4 regions of the Streptomyces sp. SAS_270 genome follow, and region 1 is predicted to be linked to each of the others. Evidence: riboswitches for the same ligand, from Rfam matches in the RefSeq annotation. Region 1 holds a riboswitch; each other region holds the start of a gene.
The links. A riboswitch is a leader RNA that binds a small molecule or an ion and turns the genes downstream of it on or off. The one in region 1 is predicted to bind cyclic di-AMP.
Positions count from the first base shown of each region.

Region 1 (3,201 bases):
GGCCGCCAGCGCGAGCAGCGCCTCGGCGAGACCCAGCCACCCGAGGGCGGACAGCCGGGTGCCGAGCACGGTGGTCGCGGCGATGGCGGTGAGTGCGCCCGGCGTGCACGCCTCCGCCACCCAGCGCGCCCGGTCCCGTACGAGCCGCACCCCGAAGTCCGCGGCGAGCGCGAGCCATGCGATGACCGCCAGGACCAGGGCGATACGGGACAGGGTCTCGTAGCCGGTCAGGGACAGCCCGACGGAGACGATGCCGGTGGCCATGACGGCGGCCCCGGCGGCGGGCGGACGCTCCGCCCACCACGCGCGGAGCTGGGAGATGCCTGACATGCGCCCGATGCTAGGGATCTTCGCGCGGCTTGCCGTGCTGCACGCGCGCGTGGAGGACGAAAAACGCATACGGCACGAAAAAGGGGGTCCACGCGCGCGTGGACCCCCTCCCTACGGTGCGTTCACGCCGGTCGCACCACGCTGTGGATGATCGAGGAGCCGGCGTAGTAGACGGACTCCTCGCGGACGTACGAGCCCGGCTTCGGGGCGTGGATCATCATGCCGTTGCCTATGTAGAGGCCGACGTGGCTGATGTCGTCGTAGAAGAAGATCAGGTCGCCGGGTTGTGCGTTGGAGAGGGAGACCGTCGTGCCCGCGTTGACCTGGTCGTAGGTGGTGCGCGGGAGGTCGACGCCGGCCGCCTTCCAGGCGGCCTGGGTGAGCCCGGAGCAGTCGTACGAGTCGGGGCCGGTGGCGCCCCACACATACGGCTTGCCGACCTGGGCGCGGGCGAAGGCGAGCGCCTTGGCGGCCTTCGTGGCGTACGAGGAGTCGCCGGTGGAGGTGCCGGTGCCTGTGCCCGTGCTTCCCGAACTCGAGGAGTCCGAGGTGCCGGAGCCGGACTGCTGCTGAGCGGCTGCCTCCGCCTCCTGGCGCTGCTTCGCCTCGGCGGCCTGCTGGGCCGCCAGCTCCGCCGCCTTGCGCCGGGCCTCTGCTTCCTTCTTCTTCTCGATCGCCGCGAGCCGCGCCTTCTCCTCGGCGGTCAGCTTCGAGAGCATCTCGCGCGCCTCGGAGAGCTTCTTCTGGACGTCGGCCTTCGACGACTTCAGCGACTTCTGCGACTCGGTCAGCGTCTCCAGGCTCTTGGAGGCCTCCTGGCGCTTCTTCGCCGTCTCGGACTGCTCGGTGACGTAGTCGTCGACGGCGGTCTTCTGACGGCTGGTCAGCCGGCTCATCAGCTGGGTCTGGTCGAAGTAGTCCTGCGGGTCGTCGGCCAGCAGCAGGGTCGCGGTGCCGGGGGCGGCGGCGCCGGTCCGGTATTGCGCGGCGGCGAACGAACCCAGCTCCTCGCGCGCGGAGTTGAGCTTGTCGGTGCGCTGGGCGACGTCGTCGAGAAGGGTGTCGACCTGCTTGCGCTGCTTGGTGGTCTTCTCCTTGGCGGTGTTGTACTTCTCGGTCGCCGTCTCCGCCTGGTGGTAGAGGTCGTCGACCTTCTTCTGCACTTCTTCGAGGCTCGGCCTGGGCTCGGCCGAGGGTGCGGCGTTCGCCGTCTGGGAGAGCAGGGCCACGGAGGTGAGGGCCGCTGTTGCCAGGGCGGGAGTCCGCATGCCCGCTACGCGCGTTGCAGCAGGACGCGGCTTTTTGTGCGACGCCAAGGGAGGCGACTCCTTCCGTCATCCGCCTACCGGGTTAGCTGTCGGGTTCGGGCGGGTGCTCCGGAAGGTTTGCCCTACGGTCCTTGCCCCGAAAGGCGGTTGGACCGATTCACCCCAGGTTCGGTGGGTCCCCGGTTCCGGCTGCCGCGTGGGCACACCGAATTCGGCGGAGGCCGCACGGCCCGGCGACGTTCGCCGGAGAGGGTCGAGCGGTCTGCCCGGCACGCTAGCCAACTCGTGTGGTCCCTGTGAAGGTTGATGTTCGATATGCCCGATACATTTTCGTGACCTTGGCCTCAACCGCCGCTTCCGTGACCGTCCGTGGTGACTTGTGACCCCATGCAGTGGTCTTCAAGGGGCATTCCCGCCCGGCCGGTGGCTGACCGTAACCGTACGGCTCTTGATCGTCCTGGACGATTCCTGACGGCGAAGGAGTGCCGAGTGGCCGGTTCTGGAAGATCATCGGCTTCCGGGGCCCTCGCGGGACAGGGAAATCCCGGGGCGGCGGTCTGTTGTCAGTGCGGCGGCCTAGACTCGGAGAGCGATGAGCAGCCTCTTTGACGACAGCTTCCTGGCGGACCTCAAGCCCTCAGGGGCTCACGAGGAAGAGCCCCCGCCGCCGCCCGAGGACGGGGCGGCCGAGCCGCTTCCGGACGACCTGTTCGGCGGCCGTTTCGACGTGCCCCCGGACCGCGACGCCTACTACCGCGACGGAGCCCCGCGCCCCGCCGTGGAGGCGGCCGCGCTCCTGGACGGGCTGAACGAGAACCAGCGGGCGGCCGTGGTGCACTCCGGCGCCCCCCTGCTCATCGTGGCCGGCGCCGGCTCCGGCAAGACCCGGGTGCTCACGCACCGGATCGCCTATCTGCTGGCCGAGCGCCATGTGCACCCCGGGCAGATCCTCGCGATCACCTTCACCAACAAGGCCGCGGGCGAGATGAAGGAGCGCGTCGAGCAGCTGGTCGGCCCGCGCGCCAACGCGATGTGGGTCATGACCTTCCACAGCGCGTGCGTGCGCATCCTGCGCCGCGAGTCGAAGCGGCTCGGCTTCACGTCGTCGTTCTCGATCTACGACGCCGCCGACAGCAAGCGTCTGATGGCCCTGGTCTGCCGCGACCTGGACCTCGACCCGAAGCGCTTCCCGCCGAAGTCGTTCAGCGCCAAGATCTCCAACCTGAAGAACGAGCTGATCGACGAGGAGGACTTCGCCGCCCAGGCCTCCGACGGCTTCGAGAAGACCCTCGCCCAGGCATACGTGCTCTACCAGTCGCGGCTGCGCGAGGCGAACGCGCTGGACTTCGACGACCTGATCATGACGACGGTCAACCTGCTCCGCGCCTTCCCGGACGTCGCCGAGCACTACCGCCGCCGCTTCCGCCACGTCATGGTCGACGAGTACCAGGACACCAACCACGCGCAGTACGCCCTCGTGCGCGAGCTGGTCGGCACCTCCGCGCACCCCGTCGACGTACCCCCGAGCGAGGACGACCTCGGCCCCGCCGAGCTGTGCGTCGTGGGCGACGCCGACCAGTCGATCTACGCCTTCCGCGGCGCG
Region 1 covers NZ_JBMNDS010000036.1:46,553-49,753, reverse strand. The annotation lists gene ACN6LB_RS23515 (tellurite resistance/C4-dicarboxylate transporter family protein) at 1-330, opposite strand, end outside; gene ACN6LB_RS23510 (NlpC/P60 family protein) at 453-1,646, opposite strand; cyclic di-AMP (ydaO/yuaA leader) riboswitch at 1,655-1,825, opposite strand; gene pcrA (DNA helicase PcrA) at 2,191-3,201, shown strand, end outside.

Region 2 (3,201 bases), on a different contig from region 1:
CACGCCCGCGCCAGGGCACCGAGGAGACCGTCCAGAGCATCGACTCGGCGGCCGTACGCGCCTTCTACGAGAAGCACGTGCGCCCCGCCACGGCCACCGCCGTGGTCGTCGGCGACCTCACGGGCACGGACCTCGACGCGCTGCTCGCGGAAACCCTCGGCTCCTGGACCGGCTCGTCCGCCGAGCCGCGTCCCGTACCGCCGGTGACCGCCGACGACACGGGCCGCGTGATCATCGTGGACCGCCCGGGTGCCGTCCAGACGCAGCTGCTGATCGGACGCATCGGCGCCGACAGGCACGATCGCGTCTGGCCCGCCCAGGTACTCGGCACGTACTGCCTCGGTGGCACCCTCACCTCCCGACTGGACCGCGTCCTGCGGGAGGAAAAGGGATACACCTACGGTGTACGGGCGTTCGGTCAGGTGCTGCGCTCCGCAGCCGACGGCACGGGCGCCGCGATGCTGGCCATCAGCGGCTCCGTCGACACGCCCAACACCGGTCCCGCGCTCGACGACCTCTGGAAGGTGCTGCGCACCCTCGCGGCCGAAGGCCTGACGGATGCCGAGCGGGACGTCGCCGTGCAGAACCTGGTGGGCGTCGCGCCCCTCAAGTTCGAGACCGCGGCGGCGGTCGCGGGCACGCTCGCCGACCAGGTCGAGCAGTTCCTGCCGGACGACTTCCAGGCCACGCTGTACCAGCAGCTCGCCGCGACGGGCACCGTGGAGGCCACCGCGGCCGCCGTGAACGCCTTCCCGGTGGACCGCCTGGTGACCGTCCTGGTCGGGGACGCCGCGCAGATCAAGGAGCCCGTCAAGGCCCTCGGCATCGGCGAAGTGAGCGTCGTACCCGCGGAGTAGGGGCCGCATCCCGCAGTGTCGGAAGCGGGAGGGAACAGGGCATAACGGCGTGACCCTTTGGGGGCTCGGGCGGCGAAAGCGTCGCCCGAGCCCCCATTGTCAGTATTGATGGGGAGTTGATGGGGAGGTTGCCTGTCTGCCCTGTGGCATGCGCTACAAAAGGCGTGATCCGTTTGTCGATTGAAAGACGCCCCCTTTAGCGTCGGTCCGGCTGTTCGTCAGGCAGTGCGCCGCGTCCGCGGCACCGGACAGTCATCGCCGAGTCCCCGTACGGCGCGAGCCAGGGGAGCCGGGGACCCATACGTAGTCCCTGGGGTGAATCGGACGCCCTTCCCGAAGGGGGTCCGTAGGAGACCTTCCTGCTCCGAACCCGTCAGCTAACCCGGTAGGCGAGAAGGAAGGAAAGGACCAGCCACTTCATGGCGTTCACCCGCGCCACCGGGAAGCACCGTCGCCCGAGCCGTGTGAAGCGCACGACCACGCATGCCGTGGGCGTCGCCGCACTCACCACCACCGGTGTCATCGGCACCCTGGCCGCCCCTGCCTTCGCCGCGGAGACCTCCGTCGAGGACACGGGACTGACAAAGGCCATCACCATCGGCGACTCGCTCGCCGACCAGATCGACGCACAGGCCGCGGCCCAGCAGCACGCCGCCGACGAGGCGGCCGCGCTGAAGAAGGCCCAGGAGGCCGCGAAGAAGCGTGCCGCCGAGAAGGCCGAGGAGGAGCGCGTGGCCAAGGCCCGCGCCGCCCGGGCCGCCGAGCGCAAGCGCCTGAACACCTTCGTCCTGCCGATCAGCGGCTCGTACGTCTCGACCGGCTACAAGACCGGTGGCAGCCTGTGGTCCTCCGGCAGCCACACGGGCGTCGACTTCCACGCCGCGTCCGGCACGTCCGTCCACGCCGTCGGCTCCGGCACCGTCGTCGAGGCCGGCTGGGGCGGCGCCTACGGCAACAACGTGGTCATCAAGATGAACGACGGCACGTACACCCAGTACGGCCACCTGTCGTCCATCGGTGTCTCCGTGGGCCAGACGGTCACCCCGGGCGCACAGATAGGCCTCTCGGGTTCCACCGGCAACACCACCGGACCGCACCTCCACTTCGAGGCCCGCACGACCCCGGAGTACGGCTCGGACATCGACCCCGTCGCCTACCTCCGCTCGCACGGCGTGAACGTCTGACGACCCGCTTCACCGCTTCTCCGCACTTCGCACCGCTTCCGAAGCCCCGGCTCACCGAGCCGGGGCTTCGTCGCTTCGAACGGCCGTCTGTCCAAAAAATATCCATGGATTCCGGGCTCCCGTCGGAAATTCCCGCCGTCTGCAATAGAGTCACTGAACAAGCGTCAATGGATGGCGTTTCGCGGGGATTAAAGCGGAGGTCCGGTCATGCGTATTCCGGCGCACTCGGTATGCACGGCGATCCGTGACGACATCGTCGCGGGTGTCTACGAGCGAGGCGGCCGGCTCACCGAGGAACTCCTTGCGCGTCGCTACGGAGTCTCGCGTGTTCCCGTCCGCGAGGCCCTGCGCACCCTGGAGGCCGAGGGGTTCGTCGTCACCCGTCGGCATGCGGGCGCGTGCGTCGCGGAGCCCACCGAGCAGGAGGCCTCCGACCTGCTGGAGATGCGCATGCTCCTTGAGCCGCTCGGTGCCGCCCGGGCCGCGCAGCGGCGCACCGAGGCCCACCTCAAGGTGCTGCGAGGCCTGGTCAGGCTGGGCCAGGAGCGGGCAAGGAGGGGGCACAGCGAGGATCTGCGCTCCCTGGGGGGCTGGTTCCACGAGACGCTCGCGCAGGCCTCCGGAAGCCCCGCGCTGACCTCCACGCTGGCCCAGCTTCGGCACAAGATCGCCTGGATGTACGCGGTCGAGGCGCAGGCCTCCCCCGCGGACTCCTGGGCCGAGCACGGCGCCATCGTGGACGCCGTGGCGCGCGGCGACAGCGAGCGCGCCCGGACGATCACGGCGCTGCACACGGAACGCGCCACGGCCGTGCACCGGCTCCGCTTTCCCGGTGCGGGAGATCGCCCGGACCGTGTGAGGACTTCGCAACCTCCCGTAAACATGACCGGTCTGCGTCATTAACAGGAGCGCCGTATACAAAGAGGGATATTCGGCAGTGAGCTATTTCCGCTGCCCTTATTCCAGCGCGCCCGGAATTCCGTGCGCGCTATTTCCGCACTGCGGGATGTGCGCGCGGGATGGTGCCGGATATTCCGTCGTGCGGGCGTATCGCCGTGCCTGAAAAACGACGAAGCCGCGCCACCCGGAAGGGGTGACGCGGCCGCGTCGTACGGTGTCCGATTCGCTCAGACGGTCTCGGGAAGCTCCTCGAGCCCCTC
Region 2 covers NZ_JBMNDS010000045.1:49,162-52,362, forward strand. The annotation lists gene ACN6LB_RS26915 (M16 family metallopeptidase) at 1-857, shown strand, start outside; cyclic di-AMP (ydaO/yuaA leader) riboswitch at 1,104-1,264, shown strand; gene ACN6LB_RS26920 (M23 family metallopeptidase) at 1,277-2,041, shown strand; gene ACN6LB_RS26925 (GntR family transcriptional regulator) at 2,249-2,944, shown strand; gene ACN6LB_RS26930 (HPr family phosphocarrier protein) at 3,169-3,201, opposite strand, start outside.
Region 2: it holds a riboswitch for cyclic di-AMP, as region 1 does, so the genes downstream of both, ACN6LB_RS26920 (M23 family metallopeptidase) here and ACN6LB_RS23510 (NlpC/P60 family protein) in region 1, are expected to answer to the same signal.

Region 3 (3,201 bases), on a different contig from region 1:
TCGGTCAGCGAACCGATCTGGTTGACCTTGACGAGAAGGGCGTTGGCGGAGCCCTCCTCGATGCCGCGGGCGAGGCGCTCCGGGTTGGTGACGAAGAGGTCGTCGCCGACGATCTGGACCTTGTCACCGATCTTCGCGGTGATGGTGTTCCAGCCGGCCCAGTCGTCCTCGTACAGCGGGTCCTCGATGGAGACCAGCGGGTACGCGGAGACGAGCTCCTCGTAGTACTCGGTCATCTCGGCGGCCGAGCGGGACTTGCCCTCGAACTCGTACTTGCCGTCCTTGTAGAACTCGGACGCGGCGACGTCGAGCGCGAGCGCGATCTGCTCGCCCGGGATGTAACCGGCCTGCTTGATGGCCTCGACGATGAGGTCGAGCGCGGCGCGGTTGGACTCCAGGTTCGGGGCGAAGCCGCCCTCGTCGCCCAGGCCGGTCGACAGACCCTTGGTCTTCAGGACCTTCTTGAGGGTGTGGTAGACCTCGGCGCCCCAGCGCAGGGCCTCGGAGAAGGACTCCGCGCCGATCGGGGCGATCATGAACTCCTGGATGTCCACGTTCGAGTCGGCGTGCGACCCGCCGTTCAGGATGTTCATCATCGGAACGGGCAGCAGGTGCGCGTTCGGGCCGCCCAGGTAGCGGAAGAGGGGGAGGTCGCTGGCCTCGGAGGCGGCGTGGGCGACGGCGAGGGAGACGCCGAGGATGGCGTTGGCGCCGAGCGAGCCCTTGTTGTCGGTGGCGTCCAGGTCGAACATCGCCTGGTCGATCAGGCGCTGCTCGGTGGCGTCGTAGCCGACGAGCTCCGGGCCGATCTGCTCGATGACCGCGAGGACGGCCTTCTCGACACCCTTGCCCTGGTAGCGGTTCGGGTCACCGTCGCGGAGCTCGATGGCCTCGAAGGCGCCCGTGGAGGCGCCGGACGGGACGGCCGCACGGCCGGTGCTGCCGTCGTCGAGGCCGACCTCGACCTCGACGGTGGGGTTGCCTCGCGAGTCGAGGATTTCCCGGGCTACGACGACGTCGATGGACGGCACGAGCATCTCCTTCTGGGATGTGACGCGGGTACACAGGACTTCGGCAGTCCCGCGAGATGAGCCTAACCGGCCCAGGGCGATCGGCCAGCCGGTCGACCACTCCTTGAGCAGAACTCAGGGTAAACATTGTTCCAGAACGGAACAAAAAAGGAATGAAGAGGGCGAGGAGAGCCGCGAAGCGGGCCAAGAAAAAACCCCGCTCCGGTGCGTACGGGGGAACACGCACCGGAGCGGGGAGCCCGTGGGGACGGGGGGGTGCCCCTCACGTGGCCTCCACTATGAAGGCCACGTATGGGAGGAGGCTGTGGTTCAGCTGAGGTGAAGCTGCTGACCGGGGTAGATGAAGTCGGCGTCGTCGATGATGTCCTGGTTCAGCTTGAACAGCTTCTGCCAGCCACCCTTGACGTGCTTCTTCTCGGCGATCGAGCTGAGGCTGTCGCCCTTCTTCACCTTGTACTCGCCGTCACCCTTCTTGACCTTCTTGCCGGTCGGGGTCTGGACGGTCTTCTTGGCGGCGGGGCGCTCCTGCGAGCGGGAGGCGTGCTGCTCGCTCGTCGTGGTGCTCTGCTGCTGCGGCTGGGTGGTGCTCTGCGAGCTGGAGCCGGAGCCCGTGTCCGACGAGGTGGAACCGCCGCCGGTCGACGCACCCGACAGGCCCACGCCACAGCTCGGCCAGGCGCCCTTGCCCTGCGAGGCGAGAACCTTCTCGGCGACCGCTATCTGCTCGGACTTGGAGGCCTGGTCGGCGGAGGAGGCGTACGCGGTGCCGCCGTACGCGGCCCACGTGGACGAGGAGAACTGGAGGCCGCCGTAGTAACCGTTGCCGGTGTTGATCGACCAGTTGCCGCCGGACTCGCACGAGGCGACGGCGTCCCACTCGGAGGCGGTGGCGGCGGAGGCGGTGCCGGAGGCCATCAGCGGAGCGGCGATGGCGACGCCGGTGACACCGGCGAGCGTGGCGACACGGGTGGCCTTGGACGGGCGGCGGTGCTTGCCCTTGCTGGAAAACAGCATGAGAGATCCCCTCACCGACGCCTGCGAGGTGAGCTGTCGGGTTCGGGCCGGTTGAGTTGCCCGGCCGCGCACCAGTGGTGCGCGGCTTCACCCCAAGCCGGTCCGGCAACGATCACCGGGTCCGGCACTTACCTGGGTCCCCCGCTCCTGCCTACGGCGCTTGACGCGACGACTGTTCCCGTACGGCCGTTGGCAGGATTCGGCGTTGCGACCGTCGGTGCCCGCTGTGGCGAGCGGTCACGACCGTAGACATGCGATCGCCGGAATTTCAAAGACGATCAGGGCTACTGAGACTCATGTCTCACTCTCACCAAACCGGACATTCCATCTCGAATCATGACCTGAACTACCGCTGGATTTAGCCCGATTCGCCAGATGACGGCCAGTTGGTCGGCTACCTACCGGGCGGCTTCGGCACTGTCCAGCTCAAGCTTCTGACCGGGGAGGATGAGGTCCGGGTCGGTGCCGAGCGCCTGCTCGTTCGCGGAGTACAAACCGGACCATCCGCCCTTCAGGTCAAGGGAGTCGGCGATGGACCAGAGACTGTCCCCGGTGCGGACGACGTACGAGCCGTCCGTCGCGCCGCGTGCGGCGCCGGAGCCGCGTGAGGCGTGACGGCCGGAGGTGTCGTCACCGCGGCTGCCGGAGGCGCGGTCGGCCGCACCCTCGCCGGTGCTCCCCTCGGCCTCTTCGCCGGCACTGTCGCCGCGGTGGCGCCCGGAGCCGGATTCGGATGTCGCGGTCCCGGAGGAGCCGTCCGAAGAGTCGGCGTTCTGGCCGGACTTGTCCGACTCGTCGCTCTTTGTCGACCCTGTGGTCGCGCTGTCGGAATCCTGAGCGTCGCTGGAGTCACCGGAGTCACCGGAGTCGCCGTCGGACGTGTCGGCCTTGGTCGAGTTCCGGGTCTCGCCCGAGGGCGCGTCGGACGACGTGTCGGACGAGGAGTCGGAGAGGCCCGAGGAGTCGGTGCCGGAATCGGATGAACCAGACGAATCCGAAGTATCCGAGGAATCAGACGAACCCGATGAACTCGACGAGCCGGAGGAGCCGGCCGAGTCGCCCGCCACGCCCGTGTCGACGTCGATCGAGCCCGAGTTCTTGCTGAGCCCGGAGAGCGGGCCACAGGTGGGCCAGGCGACGAGCCCCTGGTCGTCGA
Region 3 covers NZ_JBMNDS010000020.1:105,624-108,824, forward strand. The annotation lists gene eno (phosphopyruvate hydratase) at 1-1,031, opposite strand, end outside; gene ACN6LB_RS16460 (transglycosylase family protein) at 1,341-2,045, opposite strand; cyclic di-AMP (ydaO/yuaA leader) riboswitch at 2,049-2,214, opposite strand; gene ACN6LB_RS16465 (transglycosylase family protein) at 2,444-3,201, opposite strand, start outside.
Region 3: it holds a riboswitch for cyclic di-AMP, as region 1 does, so the genes downstream of both, ACN6LB_RS16460 (transglycosylase family protein) here and ACN6LB_RS23510 (NlpC/P60 family protein) in region 1, are expected to answer to the same signal.

Region 4 (3,201 bases), on a different contig from region 1:
CCTCAAGCCGCTCGGCGACTACGTGCACGCGCTCGGCATGCAGTTCGGGATCTGGGTCGAGCCGGAGATGGTCAATCCGGACAGCGAGCTCTACCGGCAGCACCCTGACTGGGTGCAGTTCCAGCCCGGACGAAACAGGACTGAGTACCGCAATCAGCTCGTACTGAACCTCGCGCGCCCGGACGTCCAGGAGTACCTGTGGGAGCAGCTCCACAGCATGCTCTCCAGCGCCCCGATCGACTACGTGAAGTGGGACTTCAACCGCTGCTTCACGGATGCCGGCTGGCCCGGCGACCCCTACCCGCAGCGGCTGTGGGTCGACCACGTGCAGGCCCTGTACGCCCTGCTGGACCGGCTGCGGGCCGCCCACCCCGGGGTCGCCTTCGAGTCCTGCTCGGGCGGCGGCGGCCGGATCGACCTCGGCATCATGGCCCGCACGGACCAGGTGTGGACCTCGGACAACACCGACCCGCTCGACCGGCTCGCCATCCAGCACGGCTTCAGTCAGATCCACCCCTCCCGGGTCATGGCCGCCTGGGTCACGGACAGCCCGAACACCCAGCTCAACGGGCGTGTCAGCACTCTGCGCTTCCGGTTCGTGAGCGCCATGGCCGGGGTACTGGGTGTCGGCGGCGATCTGACCGAGTGGAGCGAGGAGGAGCTCGACGAGGCGCGGCAGTGGGTGGAGCTCTACAAGGAGATCCGGCCCGTCGTGCAGCGTGGGGACCTCTACCGGTTGCGGCCCCCGGAGGGCGGGCTCAGCGCGGTGCAGTACGTCCACGGTGACGAGGTCGTCGTCCTCGCCTGGCTCCAGGCTCAGCGTCACGGTGAGCCCGTCGCCCCGCTGAGACTGCGCGGACTTGGCCCTGAAGACGCGTACGAATGCCGCGAAACCGGCGAAGTGCACCGTGGTGCGGTGCTGCTTCATCACGGGCTGCGCACAAAGCTGCGCGGTGACCTTGATGCGACGGTTATTCGACTGCGTCGCAAGTGACTGTTCTGTCCGAATTAGAGCCTTCGTTACAACTAGCCCTGGAATAGGGCTACCTGGGCTTGCGTGGCGTGAGCAGCGTCATAGTGGTAACGGTGAGTCGTGGTCATGCTCACGTAATTTCCCTTTGTTTTCAGTGGATTCAAAGAATGCCGGAGATCCTTATCCACGCAGCGTCACCGGGTTTGTCCACAAGGATCAAGAAAGCGGTGTTCACAGGAATCGCAATGCTTGTCCCGCTGCGCTCGTTTCGCTTACGTTCGCCACCAATCCGGACGGACGCCCAATCCTGCCGCCGCCCGGAATCCGCACACTCACCCGTCACGGCAGGAGCGGGGGACCCACAGGTAGAACGCCTGTTCCGGTCTCCGGAACGGCTAGGGGTAAAGCCGCGCGAGAGCGCGGCCGGGCATCTCCAGTCCGCACCCGACAGCTCACCTCGCAGGCGCCGGAGAGGAAAACGCCATGCCCGCGAAGGGTAAGCATCGCCGTCCCAAGTCCCAGCGTTTCACCCGCTCCATCGCAGTCGCCGGAACCGGTGGCGCCGCGCTCGCGCTGCCGCTGATGGGGGCCACGGGTGCGCACGCCGCCACCCCCGCCGCCGCTGTTTCGACGGTTCCCGAGAAGACCGCCGAGAACGTCGCGCAGAACGTCTCGGAGAAGACCATCACCGCCGCTCCGGCCGCCGCCCAGAAGTCGGGCACGAGGACCTACGCGGTGCGGGCCGGTGACTACCTCTCGAAGATCGCCGACGACCAGAACGTCACCGGCGGCTGGAAGAAGCTCTACTCCGACAACCGCGCGGCTGTCGGCAGCGACCCCTCGCTGATCCACCCGGGCCTGAAGCTGACGATCGGCAAGAAGGCCGCGACCGCGGCAACCCAGTCGTCCGGCAAGAGCACGCAGACGACCGAGTCGAAGGCCGCGCCGACGACCGAGTCCAAGACGACTCAGTCCGCCGACACGGCCAGCAGCTCCGGCTACGGCCTGCCCGTCTCCGGCGCCACCGTCGGCACCGGCTACAAGGTCGCCGGCAGCATGTGGTCCAGCGGCTACCACACGGGTGTGGACTTCGTGGTCCCGACCGGTACCACCATCAAGGCCATCGCCGCGGGCACCGTCGTCTCGGCCGCCTACGACGGCGCATACGGCAACGAGGTCGTCATCCAGCACGCCGACGGCCAGTACAGCCAGTACGCCCACATGTCGCAGCTCTCCGTCTCGGCGGGCCAGACCGTGACCGAGGGCCAGCAGCTCGGCCTCTCGGGCGCGACCGGCAACGTCACCGGGCCGCACCTGCACTTCGAGATCCGCACCACGCCGAACTACGGCTCGGACGTGGACCCCGTGGCGTATCTGCGCTCGCACGGCGTGGCCGTCGGCTGACGCCCGCCTGCTCCTCGCCTCCGAAGGCCGGACCCCACGATCCCCGGGGCCCGGCCTTCGGTGTGCGCGGCTCCATGTGCGGTTCATGATCGCCACATTGCGGTCTTGTGGCACGACCGCACGAGGTATCGACAGGCGTGCGACAGTGACGCCACAGTGATCTCCGCAAGCGCTTTCTATGCTTACGGAGGTCCCCGTGCCCGGCGTCCAGCGACGCACTGTCATCAAGGGCGCCGCAACCGCGGCCGCCACCGCCCCGTTCTCCTGGGCCCTGTCCCGCAGCGCCTCCGCCGCCGACGATGCGGGCGGTGACACCGAACTGCACTGGCTGGAGGGCTCCGCGCCCGCCGCCCACGCCGGGACCACCTGGGGTGTGCCCTGGGCCCGCGGCACCCATCAGCCCGACCGGACGTTCCGGCTCAGCACCGCCTCCGGCGACGACGTCCCCGTGCAGAGCTGGGTCACCGGCCACTGGCCCGACGGCTCGGTGAAGTGGACCGCCCACGCGATCGCGCCCGGCGCCGCCAAGGCCGACACGTACCGGCTGGCCGCGGGCGCCCCCGCCCTCCCCGCCCGGAAGGTCACCGTCACGCGGACCGGCGACCGTATCGAGGTGTCGACCGGTGTCATCACGGCCGTGTTCGGCGCAAAGGGCTCCGACACCGTCGTCCGCAGCGTCCGGCGCGGCTCGGCGGAGATCGCCCGCGACGGACGGCTGGTCGCCCTGCGCCAGGGCTCGCTCCGTGACGGCGTCGCGACCGAGGACTTCACCGGGCGCATCGAGAAGACCGAGGTCGAACAGGACGGGCCGGTCCGCGCCGTCG
Region 4 covers NZ_JBMNDS010000028.1:9,604-12,804, reverse strand. The annotation lists gene ACN6LB_RS20155 (alpha-galactosidase) at 1-994, shown strand, start outside; cyclic di-AMP (ydaO/yuaA leader) riboswitch at 1,297-1,454, shown strand; gene ACN6LB_RS20150 (M23 family metallopeptidase) at 1,457-2,377, shown strand; gene ACN6LB_RS20145 (exo-rhamnogalacturonan lyase family protein) at 2,574-3,201, shown strand, end outside.
Region 4: it holds a riboswitch for cyclic di-AMP, as region 1 does, so the genes downstream of both, ACN6LB_RS20150 (M23 family metallopeptidase) here and ACN6LB_RS23510 (NlpC/P60 family protein) in region 1, are expected to answer to the same signal.